2 regions of the Caproiciproducens puteiluti genome follow, and region 2 is predicted to be linked to the other one. Evidence: predicted binding sites of a transcription regulator. Region 2 holds the regulator's gene; the other holds the start of a gene.
What was found. The regulator HrcA, encoded in region 2, represses chaperone genes, less so after heat shock. The targets are predictions, from matches to a motif close to TGTTAGCACTCNNNNNNNNNGAGTGCTAACA.
Positions count from the first base shown of each region.

Region 1: a site for HrcA is predicted at 3,071-3,101, ahead of ACRQU7_RS13935 (Hsp20/alpha crystallin family protein). Genes of this name have one in related genera too.

Region 1 is NZ_CP194790.1:2,873,521-2,880,981, forward strand. Features, by position in the region: gene ACRQU7_RS13925 (AAA family ATPase) at 1-1,238, opposite strand, end outside; gene ACRQU7_RS13930 (metallophosphoesterase family protein) at 1,228-2,367, opposite strand; gene ACRQU7_RS13935 (Hsp20/alpha crystallin family protein) at 2,530-2,952, opposite strand; gene ACRQU7_RS13940 (cupin domain-containing protein) at 3,212-3,553, opposite strand; gene hcp (hydroxylamine reductase) at 3,565-5,151, opposite strand; gene ACRQU7_RS13950 (4Fe-4S binding protein) at 5,171-5,872, opposite strand; gene ACRQU7_RS13955 (Kelch repeat-containing protein) at 6,034-7,104, shown strand; gene ACRQU7_RS13960 (iron-containing alcohol dehydrogenase) at 7,215-7,461, opposite strand, start outside.
Region 2 is NZ_CP194790.1:3,783,515-3,790,975, forward strand. Features, by position in the region: gene dnaK (molecular chaperone DnaK) at 1-42, opposite strand, end outside; gene grpE (nucleotide exchange factor GrpE) at 124-735, opposite strand; gene hrcA (heat-inducible transcriptional repressor HrcA) at 751-1,782, opposite strand; gene ACRQU7_RS18310 (pentapeptide repeat-containing protein) at 2,019-2,843, shown strand; gene ACRQU7_RS18315 (acyl-CoA thioester hydrolase/BAAT C-terminal domain-containing protein) at 2,977-3,858, shown strand; gene hemW (radical SAM family heme chaperone HemW) at 3,967-5,091, opposite strand; gene lepA (translation elongation factor 4) at 5,084-6,892, opposite strand; gene ACRQU7_RS18330 (hypothetical protein) at 7,187-7,461, opposite strand, start outside.

The sequences.
Region 1 (7,461 bases), 910 kb from region 2:
TGGCAGGACCGCCGCGCTTCTTCCAGCTCCAGAGAAGCCTCTTTGCAGGCGTTTTCCTGCTCCTGCTTCTGCCGTATCTGCGTTTGCAGCGCTTTTTCCGCTTCCGCCAGAGCCGACCGTTTTTTCTCCGTTTCGGCAACGAGGCGAATGGTTTCCCGAAGAGCAAGAATGTCCCGGCTTACCTGTGCACGCTCCTGGTCCCGTTTCTTTACTTCCTCCGGCACTTCCGGTGAAATTTCCTCAACCGGCTCGCAGGAGGACGGGTCCTCCTGCTCCAGGGTAAGGACATTCCTGTTTCTCTCCTCCAGAAGCTGCTGAAGAGACCGGACCTGAGTGATCCTTTCTTCCGCGTTCTGAACAAATTCCTCGTTAAAGACAGTGCCGCCTGAAGTAAGGCGCCCGGCTTTCTCCTCATATTCTTTGATCTGCGCGTTGAGCTCCCTTTGCTTCTGAACGATTTTGTCCAGATTCTGAAGCTGAATAAGCTTTTTTTGCAGATCAGACTGAGTTGTATAATACTGATATTTCTGTTCCAAAACTTCTTTCTTTTCGTTCAGCTCGGCATACCGGCGCTCCATCCGCTTTTTTTCTTCCTCGTCCTCCAGAGCCGCCGCCCGCTCCTGAGCAAGCCGCTCCTGCTGCTGATAGCCTTTATCCAGCACGCCGATCCTGCCGCTTTTGGATTTCAGCTCGTTCATGGCGGCCTGCAGACGGGTTTCCACCCGTTTCTGCGACACGCTTTCATCCCCGGTGGAGACCAGGTTCAGAAGCTTCTGGGTAATTTCATCGTCCCTGTCCGCACCGGCCATGCTCCCGGCCTGCCCGATAAAGACGCTTTTTTCAAACGCCGCGGCCCCGATTCCAAAAAAGCGCTGGCCAAGATCGGTGTTGCTGGCGATTTTCTCTTTTTCCCCGGTCGCCTTATTCCACAGGCTGATTTTATCCGTCGCGTTGGATGCGCCGAACAGTCTTTCCAGCCGATAGACGGTCCCGTTATCCTCAAATTCAAGAAATCCCGACATTTTGGCCCCGTCCCAGGGCTGATATTTTTTGCGGATATTTTTGGAAAGGTCGCCGCTTCTGCCCTCGGAACCGTAAAACATCATTCTGATAAACGCCATGATGGTGCTTTTTCCGTCCTCGTTATTTCCGTAGAGGATATGGAAGCCGTCCGTCAGATCGAGCGTATACTCCCTCAGCTTGCCGAAATGCCCTATGTAAATCCTGTTAATTTTCATTCAGCTTTACCTCGCTGTCAAACGCTTTTAAACCGATATCGAGCGCGCGCCGGAGTTGTTCCTTCTGCGCTTCGCCCGCCGCGGCGCCGATTTTTTCCAGCATACGCCGGACAAAAATCCCCTTTAAGGAGGTTTCCTTGGACAGCGCGTTTAAATCGGCCCGCAGGCGCGTTTCGTCCCTGAGCTTCACAAAATACAGCTCATTTTCCAGCCTTGCCGCAATCGCGGCGCAGTCCGGCGAAAAGGAAGCGTCCAGCGCTCCCTCCAGAATGATTTTATAGAGATTGTCCGCATACGTCTCCCCAAACTGCCGCTGCAGCGCGTGAAGGACGACGGCCGCCGCCTCGTTGTTGGCCGACACCCCGCCGATATCGACGCGGACCTCTAAATTTTTCCTTCGGCATACCGGGCGGAAAGCGAGGTCAAGCCTGTCCCTGCTCACGGTACCGATATAAACGCCCTTGTCCCCCAGCTCGTCAAAGCCCCTGCCCTCCGGACAGCCGCAGTAGGCGTAAGCGGTCCTTCCGCTGTGCAGGATTTCGGTGCGCATATGGATATGGCCGAGCGCAAGGTAATCCATGCCGCTGAAACGAATCCGGGACGGGGTAATCGGGTTATAATTGCTTGACTGGTTCTCGGCGACCAAGTCCCCGTGCAGGACGCAGATATTCAGCAGGTCGTCCCGGAGCGCACCGGTTTCTCCCAAAAGAGGTTCCGTGACATAGGTTCCCGTAAATCCCGCGCCCCACACGCGCACGCCCTTTCCGGGCAGCTCAAAACAGTCGAAGCCGGACTGAAAAATATGTACGTTTGCCGGCCAGTCCGGGTCGGCGTACGGGGAATCCAGAGAAACATAGTCGTGGTTCCCCGGTGCAACGGCAACCGCCGTTTCCGGAATTTCGGACAGCGCTTTTTTGACGGAACGGACCGTCGCGGTATCCGTACCGGAGCTTTCAAAAAAATCCCCGGCGATCAGAAGCAGCTCCACGCCTTCTTCTTTGCAGAGGGAGACGATCCTGTCAAACGTCATCAGCATTTCTTCCCTGCGCTGGCCCGCTTTGCTCCCCAGCGAGGTAAGCTCCGCGCCGAGGTGCAGGTCGGCGCAGTGCAGTATTTTTATTTTATTCATTCCTTTACGCCCCCGGACAATATTCGTTTAATTGTTTCTATTATATCAAAATCAGCAGGGGAAAGCAATTGCCGGGCGGCTTTGCCGACGGAGCGGAAGGCCCCCAAAAACAGACGAAAAAGGCCGCCCGGGAAAATCCCGGGCGGCCTTTGGCCTTTGCTGTTAACGGATTTCTATTCTGCGGCTTTCGGGTACCACGGTTTCCACCTTCGGCATACTCAGCTCCAGAACCCCGTCCTTGTACTCCGCGGAGATCTCCTTGGCTTTGACATCGGAGATATCAAAGCTGCGGGAGAACGAGCCGTACCTGCGCTCCCTGCGAATGTAATTGTCCTTTGTCTCCTCGGTTTCGTCCTTGTGTTCCGCGCTGACGGTCAGCCTGTCACCCTCGATATCGATCTTGATATCTTCCTTCTTAAAGCCCGGCAGCTCTGCCTTCAGCAAATACTTGTCGCCATTATCGATCACATCCGTACGGAAAGCGGAAAAGCTTTGCGACAGATCGCCGAAGAAGTTTTTCTCCATGTTATCAAAATAGTTGAACAAGTTGTTTTCCCTGCGTCCAAACGGCATTAAATCAAACATCATCAAAACCTCCATATTCATTCATTTGATTTCTTCGGAAGCATTGCTTCCTTTTACAATTCTTACTATATCCGATGATTATGAAAAATAATCATATAAAATATGACCAAATTATTAATTTTAGCACTCTAATGTTTAGAGTGCTAAAATTCATCAAAATTTCCGATTGGACCGGCAAAAATCGCGTTTCAGAGAAAAGGAAAACCGGCCCTCCAGGCGATACGGAATCACCGAAGGGCCGGTTCTGACGGAGGAAGGATCAATTGGGGAACACGACGATCAGAAACATTTTGAACTGCTGGGAAGCATAGACCGCGTGGGGCGTTTTCGCGGGCATAACGATGGTCTGTCCCACTTTAAGAAGATGCTTTTCGGAACCGATGGTAATTTCGCCCTCCCCATCCAGCGCAATGACCATCGCGTCGCCGTTCGACTCGTGGGAGCTGATCTCCTCCCCCTGGTCAAAAGCGAAAAGCGTCAGGCTGACCGCCGGGTTCTGCGCCAGCGTCTTGCTGACGACCTGACCCGGCTGATAGGTTACCAGCTCCGCCAAAGTCAGCGCGGTCGAAAAATCGATATTCTTAAGATAATTCTTTTGCATACGGCAATCTCCTATTTCAGCATGGCAGCCAGATCCTGTTCAGGTGTGGTGATCGGCATGATGTTGAACTTCTCTACCAGTATTTTAAAAACGTTCGGGGATACAAACGCGGGAAGCGTCGGGCCCAGGCGGATATTGGTAATCCCGAGCGACAGCAGGGTCAGCAGGATGCAGACCGCTTTCTGCTCATACCAGGAAAGCACGATGGACAGCGGCAGATCGTTGACGCCGCAGCCGAAGGCCTCGGAAAGAGCGATCGCAACCTTGATCGCGGAGTAGGCGTCGTTGCACTGACCCATATCCATAATGTGCGGCAGGGAGCCGAGCGTCCCCATGTCGAGGTCGTTGAAGCGGTATTTCCCGCACGCGCAGGTCAGAACGACGGAGTCCGGCGGGGTAAGCTCAACCAACTTGGTGAAATAGTTTCTGCCGGGCTTTGCGCCGTCGCAGCCGCCAATGAGGAAAATGTGGCGCAGAGCGCCGGATTTCACCGCTTCGATCACCTGATCGGCAACCGACAGCACGGTGTTGTGGCCGAAGCCGGTCATCAGCTTTTCGCCGCCGTTGATGCCGGGCATATGCACGTCCTGCTCGTATCCGCCGAGCTCCAGCGCTTTTTCGATCACAATGCTGAAATCCTTTTTACCATTCACTTCGCCGATGTGGGGCATTTCGGGATAGCCGACCACCGCGGTCGTATAAACCCTGTCGGCATAGGACGGCATGGGGCGCATCAGGCAGTTTGTCGTAAACAGGAACGGTGCCGGAATATTGAGGAATTCCTTCTGCTGATTCTGCCACGCGGTACCGAAATTGCCTTTCAGATGCGGATACTTTTTCAGTTCGGGATAGCCGTGCGCGGGCAGCATTTCGCCGTGCGTATAGATGTTGATCCCCTTGTCCTTTGTCTGCTCCAGAAGCTGTTTCAAATCGTAAAGGTCATGGCCGGAAACAACAATGAATGGGCCTTTTTCAATGGTATTGCTCACTTCGGTCGGTACGGGATTGCCGAACGACTCCGTATTGGCCTGATCCAGCAGGGCCATGCACTTCAGGTTGACCTGGCCGAACTCCATCACAAGCTCCAGCAGGCGGGACGGGTCCTGTTCGCAGTCGATCGCCGTCAGCCCCTTGTAGAACCAGCCCGTCACCTCGTCGTCGGTATAACCCAGCACATAGGCGTGATACGCGTACGCCGCCATTCCTCTCATGCCGAGCAGGAGCAGGGATTTCAGCGAACGGATATCCTCGTCGCTGTTCCAAAGCTGTTCCAGATTAAGGTCGTCGGTGCCGCCGCATTTTGAACTGCAGGCAGCGCAGCCGGGTGTCAGCGAATCCTTTTCCTTCCTGATCTCGGCGGTAAGCGCCTCAATTGCCTCATTGTCGAAATTCACGTTGGTAATGCACATAAACAGGCCGCGCAAAATCAGTTCGTCCGATTTTGGGGTCCTTCCGGAATTCCCCGCCGCTTTGGCCAGACCGACCAGTGCGCCAGTCAGTTCATCCTGAAAATCGGCGGTCACGCTGCTTTTTCCGCACACCCCCATTTTTGTGCATCCGGTTCCTCCGGCGGTTTGTTCACACTGAAAACAAAACATCTTCCTTTTCCTCCTTCAATTAATCTTCTAATATTTCACCGTCGGTGGCGACGGTAATGACACGCCACGGGATCATTTTCCCGGAATTCTGCAGAGCGGTCTTTACATAGTTGACCATTCCGCCGCAGCAGGGCACTTCCATACGCACAACGGTGACGCTTTGAATGTCGTTCAGGTTCAAAATATCCGTCAGCTTTTCACTGTAATCAAGGTCGTCCAGTTTCGGACAGCCGATCAGCGTGATTTTATTTTTCATAAACTGATGAATATTCGGGCAGGCATAAGCCGTGCAGTCCGCGCAGATGACAATGTGCGCGTTTTCAAAATACGGGGCGTTCGGCGCGACCAGCTTCAGCTGGCACGGCCACTGGCGCAGCTCCGAGCGGGCGGCTGCCGGAGCCGCCGGCTGGACCGGGGCGGGCGCACGGTCAAACGTCTTCATGCGCATGGACGGACATCCCCCGAAAGGAGGCTGGACCGCCTTCTGTTTCATCTTGGCGTCTACTATTTCCTGATCGTACTCCCCGGCTTCGCGCTCAATAATCTGAATCGCGCCGGTCGGGCATTCGGGGAGACAGTTTCCGAGTCCGTCACAGTAGCTGTCGCTGATCAGGGTTGCTTTTCCATCTATCAGCTGCAAAGCGCCTTCATGGCAGGCGCTGATGCACAGGCCGCAGCCATTGCATTTATCAGAATCAATCTGAACGATATGTCTTTTCATTCAACGTTCCTCCATTTGTTTTGTTGGCCTCAGTATATCATTCTGCTTTTGTTATTTCGGTATCCACGGCTACAAAATTTAATTTATTTGAAATTTTTTTGACAACGGAATATACTGAATTTTAAGAAATATTGCGATTGACCATGCAGCGGAGGAATGATATGAAAGCAACAAAAAAGATACTTCCCGTCCTTACGGCGGGAATCATGCTCTTTGCGCAAGGGTGCGCACCTGCTGAAGCAATTCCCGGATGGACAAAAAGCCCCTCTATGGCTGTCCCGAGAGACCAGTTCCAGATAGAAGCCGTCGGGGATAAGCTTTATGTGCTGGGCGGTCTGGGGTCGGATTCCAAAAGCCTGTCCTCTGTGGAATGTTACGACCCGGTGTCTAACCAGTGGACAGTAAGAAAACCCATGCTTGACGCCAGAACGGAATTTCAGACCCGGACGGTAAACGGAAAGATTTACGCGTTCGGCGGCTGGAGCAGCACAAAACAAACCGATCAGGATAAAATCGGCGGTTTGTCCTCTTTGGAAGCGTACGACCCGGCCGCGGACCTCTGGACGGAAAAAGCATCGATGTCCGTTCCCAGATCCGCTTTCTTAACGGAAACGGTCAATGGAATCCTTTACGCAATGGGTGGAGCAGAATCGGCCAATACAATGGAAGCGTATGACCCGGAAACCGATACATGGTCCCGCAAAGCACAGATTCCTGTGAAGGTTTCCGCCTATGACTGCCGTACCGCCGTGTTAGACGGTAAAATTTTCGCATTCGGTAAGACCGTACAGGAATACGATCCCCAGACGGACGCATGGACGGTCAGGGCACCCATGCCGACAGCAAGATATAAATTTCAGCTACAGGCGGTGGGAGAGGAAATTTTTACGATGGGCGGATGTGACGGCGGCGGGAACCTTTTACCCACCGTGGAAGAATACGATCCCAAAACCGACAAATGGACAGAACGCGCCCCCATGGCCGTGTCTCGGATGGAATTTCAGACAGAGGCTGTCAAAGGAAAAATCGATGTGTTCGGCGGAAGCAACGGAGAGGACGTTCTCTCTTCCGTAGAGGAATACGACCCGAATTTGAATAAATGGACGGAAAAGGCGCCTATGACAGTCCCCAGGACCTGGTTCGGTACAAAAGACCTGAAGGGTAAGATTTTCGCGATTGGCGGCTGGAATATTGGAACGGCGCTTTCTTCCGTGGAAAAATATGTTCCGTAAATACCGACGCAGCCCATTTGCGCGGAAAAAACTATTGTCTGCAAAGCAAAGCGGCCGGGAACGATATCGTTCCCGGCCGCTTTGCTTTGTTATGGTTAATGAACTTGTAATCAGAAGGTGACGTCTTCGCCGTAATAGGCGCAGGTAAGGACTTTCAACATATTGTCCGCGTCGGTCTCCCTTGGGTTGGAGCCCGTGCAGGGGTCGCCGACGGCGTTGACCGCAATTTCCTTGCAGTGCGCCTTGAAGTCTTCCTCGCTGACGCCGTTTGCCTGATAGGTCTGGGCAATATTGAGCTTTTTGTTCAGTTCGCGGACCGCTTCCACAAGGGAATTGGTCAGCTGCTTGTCCGTAGCG
Region 2 (7,461 bases):
GGAATTGGTAGTACCTAAGTCTATACCTATTGTCTTTGACATACTGTTTACCTCCAAAAAATAAGTTTTTGAATTGAATAATCAATCTATAAGAATTTTTAAAATCACCTGAAATCGGCCAAATCAGTTAGCAACCTGCACCATCGCGTGGCGCACGACCTTATCCCCGATTTTGTAGCCCTTCTGGAACACCTGCACTATGGTGTTTTCCCCGGCGTTTTCGTCCTCCACATGGGAAACCGCGTTGTGAAGGTCCGGGTTGAAGACTTCCCCGGCTTCCCCCATCTCGGTTACGCCGAGCTTTGCGAGCGCGCCTTTGAGCTGTGTGCCGACCATTTCGACCCCCTTGCGAAGGTCCTCCACGGTGCAGTCCTGCTGTTCCAGCGCCCGTTCAAGGTTATCCGCCACGGGCAGAAATTCCGTGACCGCAGCGGCTGTCGCGTCGGCGTATACCGCCGTTTTTTCGCGTTCCGTACGTTTGCGGTAGTTGTCGTATTCCGCGGCTGTGCGGAGCAAAAGCTCTTTTTGCTTTTTCAGCTCCTCCTGCGCCTGTTCTAACTGAGTCTGTGCGTCGTCCTTCGGTTTTTCCTGTCCGGCCGGATTTTCCGCCGCCGCAGTTTCCCCGGCACAGGCCTTCTCTGCCTTAGAGGTTTCCTCCGGCTTGCCCGCAGAGGTTTTTTCGGGCGTTCCGGAAGTTTTCTTTTTATCCGCTTGTTCTTTTTGGTTTTTTTCCAAAACAGTGACCCCTTTCTATTCCATATCCAATAGCTCTGTCAGCATTCTTCCGACGGAGCCGGAGAGATATTCAATATTGGAAATGACCTTTCCGTAGTTCATGCGTGTAGGGCCGATAATGGCGATCGCGCCCGCGTCCCTGCCGCCGACCGAGTACCGGGAGACCACCACGCTGGATTCGCTCAGCTCGGGCCGCTTGCTTTCCTGACCGATCAGCACCTTCATGCTGTTGCTCTGCTGCATCAGAAGGCGGGAAAGCTCCTGCGGCCGGGAGAGGAAATCCATAATGCGGCGGATGCCCGCCTGCCCCAGCTCGCTGCAGAATAAAAGGTTCATTTCGCCGTCCAGACAGACCTCCGTCTGCATGGTGTCCTGCGCCACGTCCAGCACCGCCATCAGCGCGTCGCTCATCAGCATCGTCATGTTCCCCAGAGACGCGGCAAGGGACTGAATGTATGCCGGCGTAATGGTGGAAACCGGCAGCCCGACCAGCTTTTCGTTCAGCACCCTGAAAAACACGCGCAGGATTTCGGGGGTAATATCGAAATCGCAGTGGAAAACGCGGCTTTTCATGGTGCCCGCGGAGGTCATCATAATGGCCATCGCGGTCCTTCGGCTGGTCTGCACAAACTGAATGGCACGGATGTCCGCCGAGCTTCCGCTCGGTGTGGTGGAAACGGCCGCGAACCGGGTCATTCCCGCCAGCGCCCGCGCAACGCCGTCCAGCAGCTTTTCGGGGTCGTACGCGCTCGGCAGCAGCAGGCTGTCGATATAACGCTGCTCTTCCCTGGAAACCGAATGCTTTTTCATCAGCGTGTCGATATAAACGCGGTAGCCTTTGTGGGAAGGAATTCTTCCCGCGGAGGTGTGGGGCTGCTCCAGCAGCCCCATTTCCGCAAGGTCGCTCATTTCATTGCGCACCGTCGCGGAGGACACGGTGAAATCAAGGGTGTCGCAAAGCGCCTTGGAACCCACCGGTTCGCCGGTCGCAACGTACAAATCAACGACAGCCGCCAGAATTTTCTGTTTCCGTTCGCTTAACTCCAACCCTTTCACCTCGCCTGTTTTATATTTTAGCACTCTAATAGTTCGAGTGCTAAATCTAATTAATAATTTACCATTACTTTACCCCATTGTCAATATAGTATTTGTAAACTCTTTGTGAAATCGTAAAAATTATGTTCTTCCGGCGAACGGGGAACGCCGCTTTTCATTTCTATGGAGTTATGCTAAACTATTTTCATACCGAACGAATATTATTTGGCATTGGAAATGGAGAAACCATGGAACAGAATCCCTTCGGCGGCAACTACGCCCGCCTGATCAAAGAGTTAGAGCCGGACTGCGAAAAATGCAGCGGCCTGTGCTGTGTAGCGCTGTACTGCGCAAAAACGGACGGCTTTCCGGACGATAAAGACGCCGGAAAGCCCTGCCGATATTTAGCGCCTGATTTCCGCTGCGGGATTCACGCCGATTTAAAAGGCAGAAAAATGAGCGGCTGCCTTGCTTACGAATGCCTGGGAGCGGGACAGAAAACGACACAAATTTATTCTTCCGTCGGCGACTGGAAGACAGCCCCCGGTCAGGCGGAAGCGATCTTTCAAACCTTTTCCGTTCTTTTTCAGCTCCACCAGATTTTATGGTACCTCATAGAAGCGGCTTCCCTGACCTCGGACGAAAAGACGGCGGCAGCCGTCGACGCTCTTATCGAGGAAAATCAGCAAATGTCCCAATTTTCCCGCGGCAGTCTTTTGGAGCCGGACATTGCCGGGCACAAATCAAAAGCGAACCGTATATTGAAAAAAATCATCGGGAGCATTTCATCTGAAGACCCTGAATCACGCCAAAGGGCCGACTTTTTAGGAAAAAATTTCAGGAAAGCGAGCCTTGACCGAAAAGACTTCAGCATGTCGCTCCTGATCGCGGCTGATCTGGAAGGCTGCAGTTTGGACAAAACCGTCTTTTTAGGGGCCGATCTCCGCGACGCAAACCTGAAAAATACCGATTTGAGCAGGAGCGTTTTTCTGACACAAATGCAGATAAACTCCGCGAAGGGCAACAGGAACACCCGGCTTCCCGACGGGCTGCGCCGCCCGTCGGCATGGTAGCGCGTGTTTGTAAAAAGAAACCCGCTTTACGGCCTTTCCAGATTATGCTAAAATATAATCCAGCCGGTTACTGAGTATTGACGTCAGGCGACAGCCTGCGTTCTATTACCGGCGGGTAAAGGGAAGTGCATATATGAATCAGAATTGGTCTGTAACAAAAAACTTTACTGTCGAAACGCACGGCTTTCAGGGCTGTTTTTATTGTTCGGAACGGCCATGGGAAGAAAAAAAGGCCGTCATTGTCTGCGGCGGAAGCGACGGCGATTTTGCCTTGACAAAGCAGCTGGGCGAAACCTTTTGCAGTCAGGGCGTCCATGTGCTGGCACTGGCTTACGTGAACGCTCCCGGTTTACCCAAGCATACCGTTGAAGCCCCTGTGGAAAGCGCAGAAAACGCCGTTCAGTGGCTGCTTGAAAACGGGTTTGACAAAATCGGCATGTACGGTATTTCCAGCGGCGGCGAATACGCCTTGCTGGCGGCTTCCCTTCTTCCCCGGATTACCTGTGCCGTCGCGGTCTCTGCACCGTGCGCCGTTTCCCAGGCGGACAACGGTGTCCATTATAAAAACACCTCCTGCTGGACGTGGAGGAATCAGCCCGTGCCTTATATGGAAATCAATTACTCCCTGATCGGCGCCATTCCCATGAGCGTTCGCCATAAGGAGCTGTATACCAAACATTTTTATGAAAAAGGGATCGGGTCCGCGCCCGACAACGTATGGATTCCGGTTGAAAAAATCAACGGGCCCGTTCTTTTTCTCACAGCCGGAGAAGATTCCATCTGCCCAAGCAGTGAATTTGCCGAACGTGCGGTACAAAGGCTGAAAGAACAGGATTTTCCTTTTCCGTACGAGCATGTCGATTATCCATACGCCAGTCATTTCCTGATTCCCGCCCCAACGCCGGAATCCGCCCCCTTCAAAGCGTTTGCCATTGAAAGGCGCCGCCCGAAAGAGTGTGCCGAAAGCCGCGCCGATTCCCTCAAAAAAACGGTCGCATGGCTGAAAAAATGGTAGGCCGCGCGTTTCGCAGCGGGGTCTGTTTGTAAACCGGCCCGGATTCAAGCTGTGCAGTTTCATCGTCACGTGAAAAAAGAGCCGCGGAGCATCCCGCGGCTCTTTTCGTTATCCGTTCTCCGCGCTGTACAAAATCTCCGCCGTCAGCATGTTGGAAACCAGAAATCCCCGCGGCGTGAAGCGGAACCCGCTGTCTGTGCAGACGGTCAGCCCGCCCTTTTCATAAAGCTCTGCCGCTTTCAGCATCCGCGCGGGAAGCCCCGTGCCGAAACGCGCGCGGCAGCCTTCGTCCGTAAGCCCCTCCGTCAGGCGCAGGGCGAGCATGGCGTATTCCTCAAATCCGCCGCCCTCCCCGTCCGGCACGGGTTCTCCGCCGTTCAGGAACTCCGAAAGGCTTCTCGGATAATAGAACCGTTTCCCTTCCATGAACGAATGCGCCGCCGGGCCGATTCCCAGATATTCCTCACAGCGCCAGTATTTCAGATTGTGTCGGCTCTCAAAGCCCGGTTTCGCAAAATTGGAGATTTCGTACTGGTGAAACCCGCGCTTTTCCAGCTCTTCGCAGGCGAACAGATAGAGCCCGCTCGCTTCGTCGTCGTCCGGAACGCACAGCGTTTCTTTCTTTTTTCCGTAAACCGTGTCCGGCTCAATTTTCAACAGATAGGCGGAAAGATGTTGAATCCCCGCGTCCGCGCAGAAATCAATGGAGTACAGAAGACTTTCCTTTGTCTGTTTCTGGATGGCAAGCATCAGGTCGAGGGAGAAATTGTCAAAACCCGCGTCCTGTGCGTAAGCAACCGTTTTTTTCGCCTGTGCGGCGGTGTGCCGCCGGCCCAGAAGCGAAAGCTCGTCCTCGTTTGCGGACTGCAGGCCGATCGACAGGCGGTTTGCCCCCGCCGCGCGGATTTCCTGCAAAAAGCCGCGCAAGTCCTCCGCGGGATTGACCTCCACGGTAATTTCCGCGCCGTCCAGTCCGAAGCATTCCTTCGCGCACGCAAGGATTGCGGACAGCCGCTCTGCGCCGAGCAGGTTCGGGGTGCCGCCGCCGAAGTACAGCGTGTCGGCCCGCCGCCCGTACCGCCCCGCGTACGACCCGAGCGCTTCCATCACCCGCTGTGCGTACCGGTCCATCTTTTCTCCGACGGCGGGCTGGGAATAAAAGTCGCAGTACGGGCATTTGCCGTCGCAGAATGGCACATGGAGATAAAGGCCGAAAGGCTTTCTGTTATTCATCCAGCTTCAGCACACTCATAAACGCCTCCTGAGGCACCTCCACCGTGCCGAGCTGGCGCATGCGCTTCTTGCCTTCCTTCTGTTTTTCCAGCAGCTTCTTTTTGCGCGTGATGTCGCCGCCGTAGCACTTGGCCAGAACGTCCTTGCGCATCGCCTTGACCGTTTCGCGCGCGATGATCCTGCCGCCCACACAGGCCTGGATCGGCACCTCAAAAAGCTGGCGCGGGATTTTCTCCGACAGCTTCTCCGCCATCTTGCGCGCGCGCGGATACGCCTTGTCGGCGTGGATAATAAAGGAAAGCGCGTCCACCACGTCGCCGTTGAGCATGATGTCCAGCTTGACGAGGCTGCTCTTTTTGTATCCGCTTAGCTCATAGTCGAACGAGGCGTAGCCGCGGGTACGGGATTTCAGCGCGTCGAAAAAGTCGTAGATGATCTCGTTCAGCGGCAGCTCGTAATGGATGTCCACACGGTCGGTGTCGATGTATTTCATATCCTTGAAGACACCGCGCCTGTCCTGGCAAAGCTCCATAATATTGCCGACATATTCGCTCGGCGTATAGATATGGGCGTTGGTAATCGGCTCCTCCGCCTGCGAAATCAGCGACGGGTCGGGGTAATTGGTCGGGTTGTCAATATGAATCACTTCCCCGTTGGTTTTCGTGATCCGGTAAACCACGCTGGGGGCGGTGGTAATAATGTCGAGGTTGTATTCGCGTTCCAGCCGTTCCTGAATGATTTCCATATGCAGAAGGCCCAGAAAGCCGCAGCGGAAACCGAAACCGAGCGCAACGGACGTCTCCGGCTCAAACGACAGCGCCGCGTCGTTCAGCTGCAGCTTGTCAAGCGCGTCGCGCAGATCGGGATAGCGCGCGCCGTCCGCGGGGTAAATCCCGCAGAAAACCATCGGCTGCACCGAGCGGTAACCCGGCAGCGGCGTTTTCGCGGGGTTGTCCGCCAGCGTAACGGTGTCGCCCACGCGGGCGTCCTTCACCGCCTTGATGGAAGCGGCGATATAACCGACCTCTCCGGCGCTGAGCCCCGCGCTCGGCTCCAGACAGGTCGCGCGGCCGTAGCCGCACTCCACCACGGTGAATTCCGCGCCCGTCGCCATCAGTCGGATGGTGTCGCCCGGATGCACCTGCCCGTCCTTCAGCCGCACATGGATGATTACGCCCTTGTACGCGTCGTAGTAGGAATCGAAAATCAGCGCCTTGAGCGGCGCGTTTTCGTCGCCCTGCGGAGACGGAACGTGTTTGACGATCTGCTCCATCACCTGGTCGATGTTCGTTCCCAGCTTTGCCGAAATGCACGGCGCCTCGTCCGCGGGAATCCCAATGACGTCCTCTATTTCCGTGCGCACCTTTTCCGGCTGAGCGCTGGGCAGGTCGATCTTATTGATGACCGGAACGATTTCCAGCCCGGCGTCCACCGCCAGATAGGTGTTCGCCAGCGTCTGCGCCTCGATTCCCTGGGAAGCGTCCACCACCAGCACCGCGCCTTCACAGGCGGCGAGCGAACGCGAAACCTCGTAGTTAAAGTCCACATGGCCCGGGGTATCGATCAAATTGAAAACATAGTCCTGACCGTCCTGCGCGCTGTAAACGAGCGTAACGGCGTGCGCCTTGATGGTGATGCCCCGTTCGCGCTCCAGATCCATGTTGTCCAGCAGCTGATTTTCCATATCGCGCAGCGCGACGGATTTCGTCTGCTCCAAAATGCGGTCGGCCAGCGTGCTTTTCCCGTGGTCAATGTGCGCGATAATGCTGAAATTCCGTATTCTCTCGCGTGGTATCGACAAATTTATCACCTAATCCTCAAAGATAATATGGCTTCCGTTTTCCGGCCAATTCCGGGAAAAAACATAAAACGACCCGGCAGTCAGACTGAAAATGCTGGAAAGATAATGAATAATATATTATAACACAGATCACGAATTCTGAATAGTATGCCTTGCGGCGGGGAGAAATTTTATGTGCGGCAGGGAAAAATTTTTATAAAACGCGCGAAATAAAGCCCGGTAAAGTCCGGGCTGTGAGACGCGCACAAAAACAGCGGCGTACCGGAAAATTTCTTCTCCGGCGCGCCGCCATGATCAATATTTCAGATTTCTGTAATACTTGTCGTTCAGCAGGCGTTTCTTGTGCGGGCGGTTCGGGCGGCGGTAGCGTTTGCGGCCTCCGCCTCTCGGCGGACGGCGGTTGCTGAACACGACGATCAGCACCACCACGATGCCCAGCGCGATACACACCCACGAAAGAATCCCGATCCAGTTCATTTTTTTGTTGGCCGCGGTATCTACGATCACGGAGCTGAGCGGGTTGTTTTCCTCTATGCTGTCCACGCTGGGAAGAACAATCTCGCTGGATT